3 regions of the Janthinobacterium sp. GW823-FHT01H08 genome follow, and region 3 is predicted to be linked to each of the others. Evidence: predicted binding sites of a transcription regulator. Region 3 holds the regulator's gene; each other region holds the start of a gene.
The links. Region 3 encodes sigma-54, which starts transcription at its own class of promoters, with help from an activator protein. Its sites were predicted from a motif close to TGGCANGNAANCTGCTTT; they were not measured.
Positions count from the first base shown of each region.

Region 1 (2,269 bases), 490 kb from region 3:
GAATCACCACGCCCCATGGCAATTCGCCGACGGCGATATCGGCCACCTTGCGCGCGCTGGCCGTATCGATGACGGAGACGCTGTTCGAGCGGCCATTGGCCACGTACAGCTTGGCCCCGTCGGGCGTGATGGCCATGTTCCACGGGCGCTTGCCGACGGGAATGGTGGCCGTCACCTGCTTGCTGGCCGTATCGATCACCATCACCGTGCCGTCCGTGCCATTTGATACATACACTTGCTTGCCACCGGGATGGACGACGATGCCATTCGCATTCTTGCCCGCTGGAATGGTGGCAATGGCCTTGCGCGCCGTCATATCGATCACGTAGACGGCATTGACCAGTTCGCACGCCACGTAGGCAAGGCCCGAATCCGGACTGAAACCGATGCCGCGCGGACGCAAGCCCACGGCAATGGACGCGACCTGGCGGCGTTGCGCCACGTCGATGACATCGACTTGCTCGGCCTCTTCCGCACTGACCAGCAGCCAGCGCCCATCGGGACTGAACACGGCATGTTCCGGGTTGCGTCCCTGCACCTTGATATCGGCAAGCACGACGCCCGTCTGGCCATCGAGCAAGGCCACGCTATTGTTTTCCTCGACGGCCACGGCCACGTAACGACCGTCGTGCGAGGCGCTCACGCCTTCGGGCGACTTGCCCAGCGCCACCATGCGGACTGGTGCGCCAGCTTCGTTATCGATCAGCAGCAAGGCGCTGCTGGCCGCATCGGTGACAAACAATTGCCGCCCGGTGGGGTCGGCGGCGATGCCGCGCGGACGCTTGCCTGCGGCGATCTGGCGCACGACCTGGTCGGTCGCCGTGTCGATCACGCTCACGGTGCCCGATTTTTCATTGGGGACATAGGCAAAAGGAGCGGCCTGGAGGGCCGTGCTGAAGAGCGCAGGCAGCAGCCAGCACACCTGGCGCAAGCGCGGGAAGAAGTTGGGCATAATCACCTTTTCAATGGCAAAACACAGGAAAAGCGCGCGGTAGCGGCGCATCTGATAATTGCTGCATGCAAACGCCGTGCCACTGACACGCGTATAATTTCCGCCCACCAATGGAGACATGGCAGGCATATTGCTTGATACAACTATGCAGACCTGCGCCGCTCACGCGCTCAAGCAGGCTTTTATTCACATTGGAGAATCCGCATGCAGCATCGTTTCCGCCTGAACACCATCGCCAGCCTGTTTGTCGCCGGCAGCGCCACCCTGGCCCCCCACGTCTTTGCCGCCGAGCCCGCTGACTTGGCCGCCGGGCAACTCATGGATACGGTGGTCATCAGCGGCAGCCGCATCGCCCACCCCAGCCAGGAAGTGCCCGCGTCCATCGACGTCGTCGACAGCGCCCGCATCCAGGAGGGCCAAATCCGCGTCAATGCCTCGGAAGCGCTGGCCGCCGTGCCGGGTCTGGTCGTACAAAACCGCCAAAACTACGCGCAAGACTTGCAAATCTCGTCGCGCGGCTTCGGCGCCCGTTCGGCCTTCGGCGTGCGCGGCGTCAAGCTGATCAGCGACGGCATTCCCGCCAGCATGCCCGACGGGCAAGGCCAGGCCGCCACCTTCAACCTCGATACGGCCGAGCGCATCGAAGTGCTGCGCGGGCCGTTTTCTGCCATCTATGGCAACCATTCGGGCGGCGTGATCCAGCTGTTTTCCAAGGATGGGAAAAATCCCCCCTCCGTCGAACTGAACGTGACGGGCGGCAGCTTCGGCACCAGCAAGGTGGACCTGTCGGCGCAGGGCCAGGCAGGCGGCATCGGCTACGTGCTCGACGGTTCGCGCTTCCGCACGGATGGCTTTCGAGACCACAGCGCCGCCACGCGCGAACAGGCGTTCGGCAAGATCACGGTCAAGCCGAATACGGACAGCAAGCTGACCATCGTCGCCAACAGCCTGCACCAGGGCAATACGCAAGATCCGCTGGGCGCCACCTGGGCCACGTTTTCCCGCGATCCGCGCGCCGGCGAAATCGATGCGAGCGACACGCAAAACCCGAAACGCACCCTGGCCGAACGCTACAACACGCGCAAGAGCATCGACCACCAGCAAATCGGCGCCACCTATGAACAGTCGTTCGGCGATGACCGCCTGCACGTGACGGCCTACGGCGGCAACCGCGACGTGATCCAGTACCAGGCATTCACCAAGGGTTTCCAGGCACCGGCCAGCCATTCGGGCGGCGTGGTCGACTTCCAGCGTGAGTTCTACGGCATCGACACCAATTGGCTGCACGTCAGCCAGTTGGCCGGTGGCAAGCTGAGC
Region 1 is NZ_CM179504.1:1,305,048-1,307,316, reverse strand. It holds gene AC3RCG_RS05910 (beta-propeller fold lactonase family protein) at 1-952, opposite strand, end outside; gene AC3RCG_RS05905 (TonB-dependent receptor family protein) at 1,157-2,269, shown strand, end outside.
Region 1: a site for sigma-54 is predicted at 1,017-1,034, ahead of AC3RCG_RS05910 (beta-propeller fold lactonase family protein). Genes of this name have one in related genera too.

Region 2 (2,269 bases), 230 kb from region 3:
AATATCATGTCCGCACACACTTACAAGCTGATCGAACTGGTGGGAACGTCGACCGAGAGCAGCGATCAGGCGATACGCGATGCCATTGCCAAGGCGGCGCTGACGGTCAAGCACATGGACTGGTATGAAGTGACGGAATCGCGCGGGCATATCGTCGATGGCAAGGTGGCGCATTTCCAGGTCACGCTGAAGGTCGGCTTCCGGCTCGAATAACGTACTGCGGCGCAGTCACCGCCGCCCGACCGTTCCCCGGCTCTCCAGCCACTCCCGGCCGCCGGCCTCCAGCGCGGCCTCGATCACCTTGTCCGGCAAGCTGTAGACGGTCGCCCAGCTGGCCCGGCCATCCTGCGTGTTGGCGGGAAAGCTGTGCGTCTCGATCGGCCAGTGGTATTTGCGTTTCAGCGCCTTGACGATGGCGGCCAGGGAGACGCGGCCTTGCAGCGGTTCGGCGCCGGACTGGTCGCGGTTCGACAGCAGCACGGCCAGGACCTGGCCGCGGCCCGTGCGCGCGCCGGGGAAGGTGGGGATTTTGTTTGCCATGGCCTATTTTACCGGGCAATGATCGGGCGAGAGGTGATGTGCCGCACCTTTGATCTGGCGCAAGCGGCGCAGTGACTTTACGGCCACGATGGACATTCCGCCAGGCGTGCCAGCGCCCCTCTGCCAGCCTGGGCCTATCATCATGGGGCACAGGAGCCTATCATGCACAGCCTGAACATCCACGCCATGCAATGGCAGCCCGTTGCCGATATTTCCGCCGTCGATCCGCTGCTGCCCGAGGATCTTGCCTGCTTTCGCGAACTGCGCGATGTGCTGCAACGCTATGGCGCGCTCGACCGCTTCGGCATTTCCCTGATCCACCGCCATTTCGACATCGCCGACGACGAGGAACTGATGGAATACACGGATGCGCAAGCACGCACCCTGACGGTAAAACCTGTCAAGAAAAGCGACATCGACTGGCAGCACACGACGATTACCAACTGGAAATTGACGGAAGGCGAGGAAGTGGCGCGCATCGGTTGCGGTTGCGCGCGCAATTCGGGCGGCCACCTGGGCTATCACCGCGGTACCTGAGGCTGGCCGGCGCTGCCCGCCAGGCGGCGTCGGCCTTTCTTACACTTTACCCTCTCCAGCTCAGCCCGCTTTACGCAAGTGTTTGATTCAATATGCTTTTCTTGTGTGGCACGCAAGCTGCTTATCACTGTCTACGAGATGAGTCCAGGCAAGCCATTCTGGATTCTTTGTCCCCCGGATTTCCCGAGACTGACTACGATAAGAGGCTGCGATGAACGTCGATCACACACGAAACAAGACCCTGGGTTGGCTGGGCGCACTGGCGGCGGCAAGTCTGCTGGCCAGCGGTCAGGCGCAGGCAGGCGCGTACGGCCTGGCCGTCAACGAATTGAACAATTTCCGTATCACCACCAGCGCCGGCGCGCTGTCGCTGGCTGGCGCCAACCGCAATGCCAGCGACAGCGCCTTTTTCGAAGGCGGCGTGGCCGTCAATCCGCGCGCCGTCAATACGGGTCCGGCCGCCAACGCCGATGTGCTGCAAGTATGTTCGGGCGGCGGCTGCAGCGGCTTGCCGCAAAACCACTACGCGCCCAGCCCCAGCTCCACCCTGGAGTTCGCCCGCGGCGATGCGCACGCCTTCGGCAACATGCTCAACGGCACCGGCTCGACCGTGAGCGCCGTGGCGGAAGCACAGCGCAACACGGTGGGCGCCGCCACGGCCACGGCCGGCGACACGCTGACCGGCTCCGTCAACCTGACCCTGTCGAGCGCCGGCTTCATCACCTTCAGCTTCATGGGCCGACGCGACCTGCGCACCAGCGTGACGACCATGGGCGACAAGTCGAACGTGTCGATCATGGATATCTTCAATATCTCGTGCAATGCCGCCAGTCCCGTCGGCTGCCTGTCGCATGCGAATGCCGACGGCGTGATCTTCCAGTTCGCGCCTGATGGCGATGCCAGTAATGGCAGCGACATCAATGGCAACCATACGGTCGGCAGCCTGGACCCGTTCAGCCTGAACATGACGGCCGGCACCAACGACCCGGCCACCGGGCGCGCCTTCACGAATGGCTTCGCGATGTTTTCCCTGACCTCGAATTTCGCCCTGCCCGCCGGCAGCTACACCTTGAATTTTTCCAAGTCCACGCGCACCGACATCGTCGTCATCGATCCCTTGCAAGTGCCGGAGCCAGGCACCCTGTTCCTGCTGGGGACGGGATTGGCCGCCCTCGCCTTTACGCGCCGCCGC
Region 2 is NZ_CM179504.1:582,246-584,514, reverse strand. It holds gene AC3RCG_RS02555 (dodecin) at 7-213, shown strand; gene AC3RCG_RS02550 (hypothetical protein) at 229-540, opposite strand; gene AC3RCG_RS02545 (hypothetical protein) at 703-1,077, shown strand; gene AC3RCG_RS02540 (EDSAP-1 family PEP-CTERM protein) at 1,289-2,269, shown strand, end outside.
Region 2: a site for sigma-54 is predicted at 1,184-1,201, ahead of AC3RCG_RS02540 (EDSAP-1 family PEP-CTERM protein). Genes of this name have one in related genera too.

Region 3 (2,269 bases):
CCGGTTGAAAGTCGCGGGCCGCTTAGGCGGGGGCGAATTCTTCTTCCGAACTGTCTGGCAGATGCTTGATCGCCTCTTTACCGTGCCCTTGCACTTTGGTTTTGTATTTCATCACTTGCCTATCGAGCTTGTCGATCAGGGTATCGATCGCGGCATACAGGTCGTGCGCCAGGCTTTCCACATAGACAGTTTTGCCACTCAGACGCAGGTTGACTTCGGCCTTTTGACGTTTTTCTTTCTCTTTGAGGTTATCCACGGTCAGAATCACGGCGATATCGATAACTTGATCGAAATGACGTTTCACGCGCTCCAGCTTCGTTTGTACGTATTCACGGATGGCTGGTGTCACTTCGAGATGATGTCCGCTGATGGTGAGATTCATACACACTCCTAAAGATGATCGGGTTCGTGCGGTCCATCGTATCCGGCCCGCAGAGGAACCGAAAAAAACTTACAAACACTTACGCAGGCTCACTGGCGGAATTTTTAACGCTTCCCGGTATTTGGCAACAGTACGTCGCGCAATCACCATGCCTTGTTCCCCCAGCATGTCCGCAATCTTACTGTCGGATAAAGGATTTTTAGGGTCTTCTGCTCCTGTCAGTTGCACGATCAATGCCCGTATCGCCGTCGATGACGCTTCGCCCCCCGCTTCGGTGGCGACGTGGCTACCAAAGAAATATTTCAACTCGAACATGCCGTGCGGGGTCAGCATGTACTTTTGAGTTGTTACCCGCGAGATAGTACTCTCGTGTAAACCCAGTGTATCAGCTATTTCACGGAGCACAAGGGGGCGCATGGCAACGGCCCCATGCGAGAAAAAGTTCTTTTGTCTTTCTACTATCGCCTGCGCCACGCGCAGAATCGTGTCGAAGCGCTGGCGCATATTCTTGATCAGCCACTTGGCTTCCTGCAACTGTGCACCCATGGCGCCCTCGCCCTTGCCCTGCTTGAGCAAGTTGGCGTACATGGCGTTGACGCGCAGGCGCGGCATGACGTCGTTGTTCAGGGTCACTTGCCAGCCATTGCGCGCGCGCTTGACGACGACGTCGGGCACCACGTAATCGGACACGTCCGCAGCGAACACGGCGCCCGGATGCGGGTTGCACTGGCGAATTACCGTCTGCGCTTCACGCAAGTCTTCATCGTCGCAATCGAGGGCTTTTTTCAGCTTGTTGAAATCGCGCTGGGCAAACCAGGCCAGGTGCTTTTCCACGATGACGAGGGCCATGCGCCGCGTCACCATGGCAATGTGCGGCAAGCGCTTGATTTGCAGCGCCAGGCATTCGGACGCATTGCGCGCGCCCACGCCGGGCGGATCGAAACTTTGCAGCAGCGACAAGGCCGTGCGCATCTCGTCGGCATCGATTTCCAGCTCTTCCGGCAGACGCGCCAGGATGTCGTCGAGCGACTCTTCCAGGTAGCCATTGTCGTCGAGCGCGTCGATGATCAGCTCGACCAGCGCGCGGTCGCGCAATTCGAGCACCGTCACGCGCATCTGCTCCATCAGGTGTTCGCGCAGGGTGCAGTGATGGGCCTCCAGTTGCGGGCGGGAATCTTCGTCGTCGGGCGCCTTGCCCCGGCTCGCTTCGCTCCAGTCGCTGTCGCCGCCATCCGCGGCGGCCGGGCCCTCGCCCGCCTCGCCGTCAAAGGTTTCCGCTTCGGCCGGCGCCGCGGGCGCCTCCTGGCCTGGCGGCTGGGGCGGCGCTTCGGCCGGCGCGGCCGTGGAGCTCAAGGCCCCGTCGGACAGCAGGCGCAGCGAACGGTCGAGCGGATCGTCGAGGCGCTCGAGCAAGGGATTGTCCGTCAACAGTTGCTCGAGTTCCTGGTGCAATTCCAGAGTAGACAATTGCAACAGGCGTATCGATTGCTGCAACTGCGGCGTCAGTGCCAAATGCTGCGAAGTGCGCAGCTGCAATGATTGTTTCATTGGCTTACATGCGGAAGTGTTCGCCCAGATAGACCCGGCGTACCGACTCGTTCGCGATGATGTCGTCGGGGCGCCCCGACGCCAGTACCGAGCCCTGGTTGATGATGTAGGCACGGTCGCAAATACCCAGCGTCTCGCGCACATTATGATCGGTGATCAGCACGCCGATATTGCGCTCCTTCAAGAAGCGCACGATGCGCTGGATCTCGATCACGGCGATCGGATCGACGCCGGCGAACGGTTCGTCGAGCAGCACGAAACGGGGATCGGTGGCCAGGGCGCGGGCGATTTCCACGCGGCGGCGCTCGCCGCCCGACAGGGACAGCGCCTGGTTCTCGC
Region 3 is NZ_CM179504.1:816,259-818,527, reverse strand. It holds gene hpf (ribosome hibernation-promoting factor, HPF/YfiA family) at 23-382, opposite strand; gene AC3RCG_RS03630 (RNA polymerase factor sigma-54) at 452-1,930, opposite strand; gene lptB (LPS export ABC transporter ATP-binding protein) at 1,935-2,269, opposite strand, start outside.